One region of the Streptomyces sp. S6 genome, then DNA from elsewhere that is predicted to be linked to it. Evidence: riboswitches for the same ligand, from Rfam matches in the RefSeq annotation. Region 1 holds a riboswitch; the other holds the start of a gene.
The links. Region 1 has a riboswitch for S-adenosylmethionine ahead of thrC (threonine synthase). Riboswitches for the same ligand answer to the same signal wherever they lie in the genome.

Region 1 (6,872 bases):
ACAACGCGCTGCACACCCACAGCGCCCCGGCGTCCGGGTCGATCGCGGAGAGCCCGGAGACCACTCCGCCACCCCCGCGCTTGGCGTGCAACGAGCCGTCGTCGCCGACGGAGTACGAGACCGGCCCTCGGTTGGAGGCGACCAGCACACGTGCGGAACCGAACGTCATACGCCTGAACTTAGCCAGCCGCCGCGTGGCTCAAACGCGAGGAACGTATACATGGCATGGGACACCGGGGTATGCCATACCTCCGGCGCCGTACCCGTACCCCTCACGTAGTAGTCCCCGTAGTACCCGGGAGCCCCTCACAGCCCCTCACGCCACTTTCCGCCGCGCGTACTCCGCCACCTCCACCATCGGCGGCCTCTCCTCCGTGTCCACGGAGTACGTCCGCGCCTCGAACCCGCCCTCCCCCCGCTCGAACTGAGTCAGCGCCGGACGGATCAAGTGCCCCCGCGCCAGCCGAAGTTGAGCGGTCCGGTAGATCGCCGCCGACATCCGCCCCAGCGCCTGCCCGTCCTGATGCCGATGCTTGCGCACCCCGATGTCGACCTGAGCGAGCGCATCCAGCCCGACGAGGTGCAGGGCATCGACCAGCATCCCCAGCTCCACCCCGTACCCGACGGGGAACGGGAGTTGCTCCAGAAGGCTCCGCCGCGCCGCGTACTCCCCGCCCAACGGCTGCACGAACCCGGCGAGTTGGGGCCAGTGCATGTTCAACAGGGGCCGCGCCATCAGCTCGGTGACCCGCCCGCCCTGCCCGGCGGCGCCCGCGAGGGGACGGTCGTACATCCCCTTCACCAGATCCACCCCCGGCTCGGTCAGCAGCGGGCCGACGATCCCGGAGACGAAGTCGGAGGAGAAGTCGCGCAGATCGGCGTCGATGAAGCAGACGACGTCGCCGGTGGTGGCGAGCAGGGACCGCCACAGGACCTCGCCCTTGCCGGGGACGGCGGGGATCCGGGGGAGGATCTCGTCGCGGTGGACGACCCGCGCGCCGGCGGACGCGGCGACCTCGGCGGTGCGGTCGGTGGACCCGGAGTCGACGACGACCAGCTCGTCGACGAGAGGCACCTGGAGCATCAGGTCATGGCGGATGACGGCGACGATGTCCCCGACGGTCGCCTCCTCGTTCAGCGCCGGCAGGACCACGGAGACGGTCTGACCCGACGCCCGTTTCGCCGCCATGATCCGATGCAAGGGGCGATCGGTCACCGACCAGGAGCGGGTGGCCAGCCAGCGCTCGACTTCTTCCAGCACAGTCCGCGGCTCCTCACTGTCACGGTCACGCTGCCCAGCGTGATCCATCTCGCGCTTCGGACGACTATCTCAACTGTCGTGGCATTCGGTTACAGTCTTGAACAACGCTGGTGACCATCGCATGTCGAGGCTCACCGGCCGACCACCGCATGCATAACTTCATACCGCTCATCCAGAGGGGCAGAGGGATACGGCCCGATGAAGCCCCGGCAACCCTCCAGCCGGTCTCGTGCGTGATCACGCCGCGAGGCTCCCGGCTAGGGAAGGTGCCAAATCCGTCTCACGGCGAGGTGCGTCGTGAGGAAGATGAGGAGAAAGGGCCTCGCCTCCATGGCTGTGCAGACCATCGCCACGAACGCCGACGACACCGGCACGACCGTCGATCTGGGTCCCGCCGAAGCGCTGAGCTGCCGCGAGTGCGGCCACCGCGTCCCCCTCGGCCCCTCCTTCGCCTGCGAGGAGTGTTTCGGTCCCTTGGAGATCGCGTACGACTTCACCTCGTACGACACCGAGGAACTGCGCGCCCGCATCGAGTCCGGCCCCGCGAACATCTGGCGCTACGCCCCCCTCCTCCCCGTCCCGGCGAACGTCGCCGAGAAGCCGAACATCAACCCCGGCTGGACGAAACTCGTCCAGGCGGACAACCTCGCGGCGGCCCTCGGCGTCTCCCCGGGCAAGCTGTTCGTGAAGGACGACTCCGGCAACCCCACCCACTCCTTCAAGGACCGCGTCGTCGCCCAGGCGCTCGAAGCGGCGCGCGCGTTCGGGTTCACCACCCTGTCCTGCTCCTCGACGGGGAACCTGGCCGGTGCGGTCGGTGCCGCCGCCGCCCGCGCGGGCCTGCGCTCCTGCGTGTTCATCCCGCACGACCTTGAACAGGGCAAGATCGTCATGGCCGCCGTCTACGGCGGTGAGCTGGTCGGCATCGAGGGCAACTACGACGACGTCAACCGCTTCTGCTCCGAGCTGATCGGCGACTCCGCGGGGGAGGGCTGGGGCTTCGTCAACGTCAACCTGCGGCCGTACTACGCCGAGGGTTCCAAAACGCTGGCGTACGAGATCTGCGAGCAGCTCGGCTGGGAACTCCCCGACCAGCTCGTCGTCCCGATCGCCTCCGGATCGCAGCTGACGAAGATCGACAAGGGGCTCCAGGAGCTGATCAAGCTGGGGCTCGTCGCCGACAAGCCGTACAAGATCTTCGGGGCGCAGGCCGAGGGGTGCAGCCCGGTGTCCGTCGCGTACAAGGCGGGGCACGACGTGGTGCGGCCGCAGAAGCCGGACACCATCGCGAAGTCCCTGGCCATCGGGAACCCGGCGGACGGGCCGTACGTGCTGGACATCGCGCGGCGCACCGGGGGTGCCGTGGAGGACGTCACCGACGAGCAGATCGTCGACGCGATCAAGCTGCTCGCCCGGACCGAGGGGATCTTCGCGGAGACGGCGGGCGGGGTGACGGTCGGGGTGACGCGCAAGCTGATCGAGGACGGCGTGCTGGACCCGTCCCTCACGACGGTCGTGCTGAACACCGGTGACGGCCTCAAGACCCTCGACGCGGTGGCCGGCACCGGCCTCACCGCGACCATCCGCCCGACCCTGGACTCCTTCCGAGAGGCTGGCCTCGCATGAGCGTCACTGTTCGTATCCCGACCATCCTGCGCACCTACACGGGCGGGCAGGCCGAGGTGAGCGCCGAGGGCGGGACCCTGGGTGAGGTCATCGCGGACCTGGAGAAGAACCACACGGGGATCTCCGCGCGGGTCCTGGACGACCAGGGGAAGCTGCGGCGGTTCGTCAACGTGTACGTCAATGACGACGACGTCCGCTTCGAGCAGGGGCTGGAGACGGCGACCCCTGACGGCGCCGGCGTCTCGATCATCCCGGCGGTTGCCGGAGGCTGATCCTTCGGGGTTGACCTAATGTCATTACCGGCGGGTAGTAACCGTCAGTAATGCCCATTACGCATTGTTCATCGAATTGCCCCCTCTGCTTCGAAGCGGAGGGGGCAATTCTGTGTGGTTGAACGAGGTAGGGTTGGGGAACGCGCTTCCGTTTGACCTGCCGGTAGCCCTTGATTTCTGCCTTACACCCGACAAGAAGTAGCCAAACTGCGCGCCTCTTGCACGGCATTTGCGGCATATGTCTGGCCCGACTTGCCCTGAACTCTCCTGAATTCTCACCACATTCCGGATCGTGTCCGTCCGGAATTCTCGTCCGATTGACCTGTTGCAGAGGGCAGTTGGGCAGATACATTCGGCCGCGGTCGACGCGTTCCGGCGCACGCCCCCAAATCGGCTGGGGGGTGAGGTCTGACCCGGGTCCGCGAAGTGCGGATCTGTGCAAGGGCCAGTAATAGGGGAGTTAGGCATGGCTCAGGGCACCGTCAAGTGGTTCAACGCGGAGAAGGGGTACGGCTTCATCGCGGTCGACGGTGGTGCGGACGTCTTCGTCCACTACAGCGCCATTCAGATGGACGGCTACCGCACCCTCGAAGAGGGCCAGCGAGTCGAGTTCGAGATCTCGCAGGGCCAGAAAGGCCCGCAGGCCGACATGGTTCGCGTCACCGCCTGAACATTTCAACCAGAGGACCCGCATCTGTCCAGGGTGCGGGTCTTTTGTGTGCGGGGGGCTCCGCCGGGTGGGCGCGATAGGTGACGACGGTGCTGTGGTCGAGGTCTTTCAGGGGTGCGGGGCTGTGTCTGATGTACGGCTCTGCCACGTGGGCGCGACGGGCGACGACGGCGCCGCAGTCGAAGTCTTTCAGGGCCGCAGGGCTGCGTTGATGTGCGGCTCCGCCGCGCGGGCGCGAGCAGCCGCGACGGCGTCGCACTCTGAGTCTTTTAGGGGCGCGGGGAACTGCGCGACCAGCCCTCCACGACCCGCAGCCGCCCACCGGCGAACCCCTCCTTCCCCCTCCTCTCCACCCCCGAAACCTCCGCCTTCCCATCCCGCAGCCACCCTTACGGCCTTGCACTCGCAGGGGCAGAGTGCTAATCATTGGCGTTAGCACTCTCCCCGTGAGAGTGACAACGAAGGACCGAGTCGGTGAGGTTCACGGCGAGGGTGGGGCAAGGGACCACCAGACCGCGGGACCGTCCGTCGCGGGCGCGGGCGCGGTCCACTGCGGTACTCACCCCCAGTCCTGGAGGGACCACTTCACATGGCCAAGATCATCGCGTTCGACGAGGAGGCGCGGCGCGGCCTTGAGCGCGGTATGAACCAGCTCGCCGACGCCGTCAAGGTCACCCTCGGCCCCAAGGGCCGCAACGTCGTCCTTGAGAAGAAGTGGGGCGCCCCCACGATCACCAACGATGGTGTCTCCATCGCCAAGGAGATCGAGCTGGAGGACCCGTACGAGAAGATCGGCGCCGAGCTGGTCAAGGAAGTCGCGAAGAAGACGGACGACGTCGCCGGTGACGGCACGACGACCGCGACGGTCCTGGCCCAGGCCCTGGTCCGCGAGGGCCTCCGCAACGTCGCCGCCGGCGCCAACCCCATGGCCCTGAAGCGCGGCATCGAGAAGGCCGTCGAGGCCGTCTCCGGCGCGCTCCTGGAGCAGGCGAAGGACGTCGAGACCAAGGAGCAGATCGCCTCCACGGCCTCCATCTCCGCCGCTGACACCCAGATCGGCGAGCTCATCGCCGAGGCGATGGACAAGGTCGGCAAGGAAGGCGTCATCACGGTCGAGGAGTCCCAGACCTTCGGTCTGGAGCTGGAGCTCACCGAGGGCATGCGCTTCGACAAGGGCTACATCTCGGCGTACTTCGCGACCGACATGGAGCGTATGGAGGCGTCCCTGGACGACCCGTACATCCTGATCGCGAACTCCAAGATCGGCTCCGTCAAGGACCTCCTCCCGCTCCTGGAGAAGGTCATGCAGTCCGGCAAGCCGCTGCTGATCATCGCCGAGGACGTCGAGGGCGAGGCCCTGTCGACCCTGGTCGTCAACAAGATCCGCGGCACGTTCAAGTCCGTCGCCGTCAAGGCCCCCGGCTTCGGCGACCGCCGCAAGGCGATGCTGAACGACATCGCGATCCTCACCGGCGGCGAGGTGATCTCCGAGGAGGTCGGCCTCAAGCTGGAGAACACCACGCTTGACCTGCTGGGCAAGGCCCGCAAGGTCGTCATCACCAAGGACGAGACGACGATCGTCGACGGCGCCGGCTCCTCGGAGCAGGTCGCGGGCCGGGTCAACCAGATCCGCGCCGAGATCGAGAACTCCGACTCGGACTACGACCGCGAGAAGCTCCAGGAGCGCCTGGCGAAGCTCGCGGGCGGCGTGGCCGTCATCAAGGCCGGTGCCGCGACCGAGGTCGAGCTCAAGGAGCGCAAGCACCGCATCGAGGACGCCGTCCGCAACGCGAAGGCGGCCGTCGAGGAGGGCATCGTCGCCGGTGGTGGCGTGGCCCTGCTCCAGGCTTCCGCGGTCTTCGAGAAGCTTGAGCTGACGGGTGACGAGGCGACCGGCGCGAACGCCGTGCGGCTCGCCCTGGAGGCCCCGCTCAAGCAGATCGCCGTCAACGGTGGCCTTGAGGGCGGCGTCATCGTCGAGAAGGTCCGCAACCTTCCCGTCGGCCACGGCCTCAACGCCGCGACCGGTGAGTACGTCGACATGATCGCCGAAGGCATCATCGACCCCGCCAAGGTCACGCGCTCCGCGCTCCAGAACGCGGCCTCCATCGCCGCGCTCTTCCTCACCACCGAGGCCGTCATCGCCGACAAGCCGGAGAAGGCCGCCGCGCCCGCCGGTGGCGGTATGCCGGGCGGTGACATGGACTTCTGATCCTCGACGAGGGTCGGCAGTACATAACTTGAGGGCGGTATCCCTGGCAACGGGGGTACCGCCTTCGGGCGTTAAAGCATGTAGTCGGCGGGGAGGGGAGGAAGCGTCACAAACCCTGTCCCGAAGGCGGAAGGAAGCCGGACGGCACCGTCCCAAGGGCAGCAACGGACCTGCTGATAGCGCCCGTTGACGGGTTCGCTGTGAACGATGGACGTGGCGCTGTTCCGATCGACGAGGAGATAGACGGGAATCCCGGCCTCCGCGTACCCGAAAGGCTTCTGGAGCCGCGCGCGTGGGTTCGTACGGCGGTCGCGGGAGGTGATCTCCAGAACCATCGCGACCCCGTCGGGACCGACCCAGTCACCCTGCCCGGCGAAGTGACCGGACGGCGCGAGGACCCCGTCGGGGACGTAACGCCCTTTGCCGTCGGCCTCTGTTCGGACACCGACCCCGGGGTAGAGCCCATGGTCCGGGAACAGTAGAAGGAACTGGCGGAGCAACCACATGCGGATGCAGGAGTGCGTGCCGTCCCCGAACGCCCTTGCCTCCAGCTCCCCTTCGGCGTACTCCAGTCGGACGGTCTCAGGCACCCGGCGTGCCAGCTCCTCGAACTCCTCGACACCGAGCGGGTCTTGAGTACGGACCCGACCGTCGACGAGTTCGAGCCGGACGTGTCGCGGAGCTGCTGCGGCCAACTCGTCGAAGTCCTCGCGGGGTACGAACGGACGTTCCTCCGGCCCGGAGTTCATACCGGCGCCCGCCTCGACGCCATCGCCCGGCGAATCGCGTCCGCGCGGGCATGAATCTCAGGGGCGCACGTGGACGGCGACG
Region 2 (6,872 bases), on a different contig from region 1:
CCACGGGATGCACGTGACGGGCGGTCTGATCGCCTTCCTCTTCGTTCTCGGCCGTACCTACGCGGCCAAGAGGTTCACGCACGAGCAGGCGACCGCCGCGATCGTCGTGTCCTACTACTGGCACTTCGTCGATGTCGTCTGGATCGGCCTGTTCGCGACGATCTACATGATCAAGTAGCCAGGGCTGATCCCGCCCGCGTTACCGCAACGCACATCCCAGAAGCATCGACGCCGAAGATCCTGACACCGGGGAAATCCGTGAAAAAGCTCTCCGCACGACGACGCCATCCCATGGCGGCGCTCGTCGTCCTACTCCTCGCGCTGGCGTGCACGGGGGGGCTGTACGCCGTGTTCGCGCCCGCGGACAAGGCGAAGGCTGACGAAACCGCCCAGTCCCTGACCATCGAGGAGGGGAAGAAGCTCTACGCCGTCGGCTGCGCCAGCTGCCACGGCACCGGCGGTCAGGGCGGCTCCGACGGTCCGAGCCTGGTCGGTGTCGGCGCCGCGGCGGTCGACTTCCAGGTCGGCACCGGCCGCATGCCGGCCGCGACCTCCCAGGGCGCCCAGGTGCCCCGGAAGAAGGTCATCTACACGCAGGCGAAGATCGACCAGCTCGCCGCGTACATCTCCTCCCTGGGTGCCGGCCCGTCCGTCCCGACGAAGGCCGAGTACGGCCCCGACGGCGCCGACATCGCCAAGGGCGGCGAACTGTTCCGCACCAACTGCGCGCAGTGCCACAACTTCACCGGCAAGGGCGGTGCCCTGACGAAGGGCAAGTTCGCCCCGACGCTGGAGGGCGTGGACCCGAAGCACATCTACGAGGCCATGCAGACCGGCCCGCAGAACATGCCGTCCTTCGGCGACGGAACGCTCTCGGTGCAGAACAAGAAAGACGTCATCGCGTACCTGAACGCGGTCAACGGTGACGAGACCGTGAACCCCGGCGGGCTGGAGCTGGGCGGCCTCGGCCCGGTCAGCGAGGGCCTGTTCGCCTGGATCTTCGGCCTCGGCGCACTCGTCGCGGTCGCCGTCTGGGTCGCCGCTCGGACCGCAAAGGCCAAGAAGTCATGAGTACCCAAGACATTCCAGAAGAGAGCCTGCCCGCAGAGCAGGACCACGCGCACGGCCCGGTGGACCGCGCGGACGAGCAGCACCCGTTCGCCGACCCCGGCCTCCCGCCCCACGAGCACCGTATCCAGGACATCGACGAGCGGGCCGCCAAGCGGTCCGAGCGCACCGTCGCCCTCCTGTTCACGGTCTCGATGCTGGCCACTGTCGCCTTCATCGCCTCCTACGTCGCGATCCCGCACGACAAGTCGGTCTTCATCTTCCCGCTCGGCCACCTCAACGCGCTGAACTTCGCGCTGGGCGTCAGCCTCGGCATCGCGCTGTTCACCATCGGCGCGGGCGCGGTCCACTGGGCCCGCACCCTGATGTCCGACGAGGAGATCGCCGACGAGCGCCACGCGATCGAGGCGCCCCCCGAGGTCAAGGCCAAGGTTCTGGCCGACTTCAAGCAGGGCGCCAAGGAGTCGGCGCTCGGCCGCCGCAAGCTGATCCGCAACACGATGTTCGGCGCGCTGGCGATGTTCCCGCTCTCCGGTGTCGTCCTGCTGCGCGACCTCGGCCCGCTGCCCGGTACCAAGCTGCGCACGACGCTGTGGGCCAAGGGCAAGGTCATCGTCAACATGAACACGAACGAGCCGCTGCGTCCCGAGGACGTCGCGGTCGGGTCGCTGACCTTCGCCAAGCCCGAGGGCCTGGAGGAGCACGACCACGAGTTCCAGACGGAGATCGCCAAGGCGGCCCTGATGATCATCCGGATCCAGCCGGAGAACATCAAGGACAAGCGAGAGCTTGAGTGGTCGCACGACGGCATCGTGGCCTACTCGAAGATCTGCACCCACGTCGGTTGCCCGATCTCGCTGTACGAGCAGCAGACGCACCACGCGCTCTGCCCCTGCCACCAGTCCACCTTCGACCTCTCCGACGGCGCCCGGGTGATCTTCGGCCCCGCCGGTCACGCCCTGCCGCAGCTGCGCATCGGCGTCAACGACGAGGGCTACCTTGAAGCGCTCGGCGACTTCGACGAGCCCGTCGGTCCTTCGTTCTGGGAGCGCGGATGAGCACCACGACCACCGAGGAGTCCCGCGAACGCGGGAAGGCACCGGCCGGCGAGCGCATCGCCGACTGGGCCGACGGCCGGCTCGGGATCTACTCCCTCGCCAAGGCCAACATGCGCAAGATCTTCCCCGACCACTGGTCGTTCATGCTGGGCGAGATCTGCATGTACAGCTTCATCATCATCATCCTCACGGGTGTGTATCTGACGCTGTTCTTCCACCCGTCGATGAACGAGGTGGAGTACCACGGCGCGTACGTCCCGCTCCAGGGACAGCTGATGAGCGAGGCGTTCGCCTCGACCATGCACATCTCGTTCGAGGTGCGCGGCGGTCTGCTCATCCGGCAGATCCACCACTGGGCGGCGCTGATCTTCGTCGCCGCGATGATGATCCACATGATGCGCGTCTTCTTCACGGGCGCGTTCCGCAAGCCGCGTGAGGTCAACTGGCTGTTCGGCTGGCTGCTGCTGGTGCTGTCGCTGTTCACCGGCTTCACCGGCTACTCGCTCCCGGACGACCTGCTCTCCGGTACCGGTGTGCGGTTCATCGAGGGCGTGCTGCTGTCGATCCCGGTGGTCGGCACGTACCTGTCGTTCTTCATCTTCGGCGGGGAGTTCCCCGGCGGCGACTTCGTGGCCCGCTTCTACTCGGTCCACATCCTGCTGCTGCCGGGCATCATGCTCGGCCTGATGGTGGCCCACCTGATCCTGGTCTTCTACCACAAGCACACGCAGTTCGCGGGTCCCGGCAAGACGAACAACAACGTCGTCGGCATGCCCCTGCTGCCTGTGTACATGGCGAAGGCCGGCGGGTTCTTCTTCCTGGTCTTCGGTGTCATCGCGGTCATCGCGGCCGTCGCGCAGATCAACCCGATCTGGGCGATCGGTCCTTACCGCCCCGACCAGGTGTCGACCGGCGCCCAGCCCGACTGGTACATGGGCTTCGCCGAGGGTCTCGTCCGCGTGATGCCGGGCTGGGAGATCAACTTCGCGGGCCACACGCTCGTCCTGGGCGTGTTCATCCCGATCGTGATCTTCCCGCTGGTGCTCGTCGCCATCGCCGTCTACCCCTTCGTCGAAGCCTGGGTCACCGGCGACAAGCGCGAACACCACATCCTGGACCGGCCGCGCAACACCCCGACCCGTACCGGGTTCGGTGTGGCCTGGCTGACCGCGTACTTCGTGATGCTGATCGGTGGTGGGAACGACCTCTGGGCCACCCACTTCCACCTCTCCATCAACGCGATCACCTGGTTCGTCCGGATCGGCTTCTTCGTCCTTCCGGTTCTCGCGTTCATCCTCACCAAGCGGATCTGCCTCGGCCTCCAGCGCCGCGACAAGGACAAGGTGCTGCACGGTCGCGAGACCGGCACCATCAAGCGCCTGCCGCACGGTGAGTTCATCGAGATCCACGAGCCGCTCAGCCAGGAGCAGCTGCACACGCTCACCGCGCACGAGCAGTACGAGCCGGTCGCGATCGGCGCCACGGTCGACGAGAACGGCGTCCAGCGCAAGGTGAAGGGCACGGAGAAGCTCCGCGCCAAGCTCAGCGAGTCGTACTACGGCGAGGACAGCCAGATCGCCAAGCCGACCGTCGAGGAGTACAAGGAGATCACGAGCGGCCACGGCCACCACTGATCCCGCACCCGGGTGCAGCCCGGGAACGTCGCCACAGAAGGACCCCGCCCGATTCCCGGACGGGGTCCTTCGGCATGTGCGTGAGCTGGATAGGGTGAGCACACACTTTTCGCACGAACACCCTGGAGCGGCCGTATGAGCGCTGTGACCCCCGCTGGAGGCGACACCGCGGCGGGCCGTTCCTGGCCCGAGGTGCTGAACGCCCTGCTGTCCGGGCACGACCAGAGCGCCGACGCGACCGCCTGGGCGATGGACCGCATCATGCGCGGTGAGGCGACGGACGCGCAGATCGCCGGGTTCGTGGTGGCGCTGCGGGCCAAGGGCGAGACGGTCGAGGAGATCACCGGCGTCGTCCGCGCGATGTACGAGCACGCCAACACGATCGAGGTGTCCGGCCGTACGGTCGACATCGTCGGCACGGGCGGAGACGGCGCCAAGACGGTCAACATCTCCACCATGTCGGCGCTCGTGGTCGCCGGGACCGGCGCGAAGGTCGTCAAGCACGGCAACCGCGCCGCGTCCTCCGCCTCGGGCGCCTCCGACGTCCTGGAGAAACTCGGCGTCAATCTCCAGCTGACGCCCAAGCGGGTCGCGGAAGTCGCCGAGGAAGCGGGCATCACCTTCTGCTTCGCCGTCAAGTTCCACCCGGCACTGCGCCATGTCGCCGCCGCGCGGGGCCAGTTGGGCATCCGCACGGTCTTCAACGCGCTGGGCCCCCTGACGAACCCGGCCCGCGTGAAGTCCCAGGCGGTAGGCGTCGCCGACCCCCGCATGGCCCCCATGATCGCGGGCGTCCTGGCGGACCGGGGCAACTCCTCCCTGGTCTTCCGGGGCGACGACGGCCTGGACGAGCTGACGACGACGGCCACCTCCCGCGTCTGGATCGTCGGCGACGGCAAGGTCACGGAGGAACGCTTCGACCCTCGCGAGGTCGGCATCGAGTTGGTCCCTGTAGAGGCGCTGCGGGGCGGCGACCCGTCGTACAACGCAGAGGTGGCCCGCCGGCTCCTGAGCGGTGAGCAGGGCCCGGTACGGGACGCCGTCCTGCTGAACTCGGCGGCGGCGCTGGTGGCGCTGGACCCGGGGACGGGGACGCTGGCGGAGCAACTGAGGGCGGGGATGGAGAAGGCGGCGGAGTCGATCGACTCGGGGGCGGCGAGGGAGACGCTGGACCGCTGGGTGAGGGCGACGAACAAGTAGGGGGAGCGGCCCTGGGGAAAAGCGGCGCAGCCGCTTTTCCTTTCAGGGGCGCGGACAACCACGGCGAACCCGCACCTGCAACACCACAGCTCCCCCCGAGCTCTTAGACGTCCCGCAATCCGGACAGAACTTGCGCCCCCGCAATCACCTCATCTAATTTCTGAACCAGGTCATGAGTGACAGTCAACAGGCCCCGGCCGACTGTCCGGCAACCCTCCGTCCGTGGCGGGGTGCCCCGGGTGAAGACCAGGCCGTGTGCAGCGAGGTGCACGGCAAGCGCGGACCCTCCTGACACCGGGGGTCCTGGTCGTCGAGGAGCGTCAGCATGTCCGCACCCACTTTCACCCCCGCCCAGCAGATCTGCGCCCCCCTGGCCGTCCTGGGCCGAGACGTCACCGTCCCCCTGGTCACCGGCGGCGAGGTCACTTACGCGGCCCTGGACTACGCGGCCAGCGCCCCCGCGCTCCAGCGGGTGTGGGACGACGTCGCCGCGTACGCCCCGTACTACGGCAGTGTCCACCGGGGCGCCGGCTACCTCTCCCAGCTCTCCACGGACCTCTTCGAGTCGGCCCGCAGGACGGTCGCGGAGTTCCTGGACTGCCGTGAGGACGACGAGCTGATCTTCACGCGCTCGACGACGGACTCCCTGAACCTGCTGGCCCGCGCGGTCCCCGCCAACTGCCAGGTGTACGTGTTCGAGACGGAGCACCACGCCTCCCTGCTCCCCTGGCAGCACACGGCGGTCACGTACCTCGACGCCCCCCGCACCCCGGAGGAGGCCGTCAGCACCCTGGCCCGCGCCCTGGAGGCCCGCGACACCACGGCCCCCGCCCTCGTCTGCGTGACCGGCGCCTCGAACGTCACCGGGGAACTCTGGCCGGTCCGCGAACTCGCGGCGACAGCGCACGCGCACGGCGCCCGGATCGTCCTGGACGCCGCGCAGCTCGCCCCGCACCACCCGGTGTCCGTGCGGGACCTGGACGTCGACTGGGTGGCCTTCTCTGGGCACAAGCTGTACGCCCCGTTCGGCGCGGGCGTCCTCGCCGGCCGTACGGACTGGCTGCACGCGGCGGAGCCGTACCTCGCGGGCGGAGGCGCGAGCCGTGCGGTGAGCCGGGCGGCGGACGGCTCGGTCGAGGTGGAGTGGCACGAGAGCGCCGCCCGCCACGAGGCCGGTTCGCCGAACGTGATCGGCGCCTACGCGATCGCCTCGGCGTGCAGGGCGCTGACGGAGGAGGGGTTCGACAGCCTCGTCGCCCGCGAGCACCACCTGATCCGCACGGTCCGCGAAGGGCTGGCGGACGTCCCCGAGGTCCGTGTCCTGTCCCTCTTCGGCGACGACGCCCCGCGAGTGGGCGTCCTCTCCTTCGTGGTGGACGGCTGGAACAGCTCCCACTTCGCCGCCGCGCTCTCCGCCGAGTACGGCATCGGCGTCCGCGACGGCCTCTTCTGCGCGCACCCGCTCGTCAGCCACCTGCTGGGCGCGGCGGCGGCGAAGGCGGGGGAGTGCGGCGAGGCGACCTCCCTCAACGCGATCCGCGTGAGCTTCGGCGCGGGCACCCCGGACGAGCACGTCGACCGGTTCGTGACGGCCGTCCGCGAACTGGTCACGCAGGGCGCCAAGCTGACGTACCGGACGGAGAACGGCCGCTGCGTGCCGGCCGGCTCCTAGGAGTCCAGGCCGATCGCGAACGCCGCCTCCAGGTCGTGCTGGGAGTACGCGCGGAACGCGACGTGCGTGTCCGTGACCTCTACACCCGGGATCTTGCTGATGCGGCCGGGGATCACGTCGGCGAGGTCCTCGTGCTCGCGCACCCGGACCATGGCGATCAGGTCGTACGTGCCGGTCACCGAGAACACCTCGGTCACGCTCTCCAGGGAGGCGATCTCCTCGGCGATCTCCGGAATCCGG

Region 2: it holds a riboswitch for S-adenosylmethionine, as region 1 does, so the genes downstream of both, ACVNF4_RS08835 (aminotransferase class V-fold PLP-dependent enzyme) here and thrC (threonine synthase) in region 1, are expected to answer to the same signal.

The regions. Positions count from the first base shown of each region.
Region 1 covers NZ_JBTYMC010000038.1:2,240-9,111, forward strand. Annotated here, with positions in the region: gene ACVNF4_RS08115 (alpha,alpha-trehalose-phosphate synthase (UDP-forming)) at 1-169, opposite strand, end outside; gene ACVNF4_RS08120 (glucosyl-3-phosphoglycerate synthase) at 317-1,261, opposite strand; SAM riboswitch class I at 1,427-1,574, shown strand; gene thrC (threonine synthase) at 1,592-2,887, shown strand; gene ACVNF4_RS08130 (MoaD/ThiS family protein) at 2,884-3,159, shown strand; gene ACVNF4_RS08135 (cold-shock protein) at 3,626-3,829, shown strand; gene groL (chaperonin GroEL) at 4,419-6,041, shown strand; gene ACVNF4_RS08145 (Uma2 family endonuclease) at 6,113-6,790, opposite strand; gene ACVNF4_RS08150 (hypothetical protein) at 6,787-6,872, opposite strand, start outside.
Region 2 covers NZ_JBTYMC010000042.1:25,945-32,816, forward strand. Annotated here, with positions in the region: gene ctaE (aa3-type cytochrome oxidase subunit III) at 1-178, shown strand, start outside; gene qcrC (cytochrome bc1 complex diheme cytochrome c subunit) at 259-1,071, shown strand; gene qcrA (cytochrome bc1 complex Rieske iron-sulfur subunit) at 1,068-2,126, shown strand; gene qcrB (cytochrome bc1 complex cytochrome b subunit) at 2,123-3,760, shown strand; gene trpD (anthranilate phosphoribosyltransferase) at 3,896-4,960, shown strand; SAM riboswitch class IV at 5,129-5,245, shown strand; gene ACVNF4_RS08835 (aminotransferase class V-fold PLP-dependent enzyme) at 5,286-6,632, shown strand; gene ACVNF4_RS08840 (Lrp/AsnC family transcriptional regulator) at 6,629-6,872, opposite strand, start outside.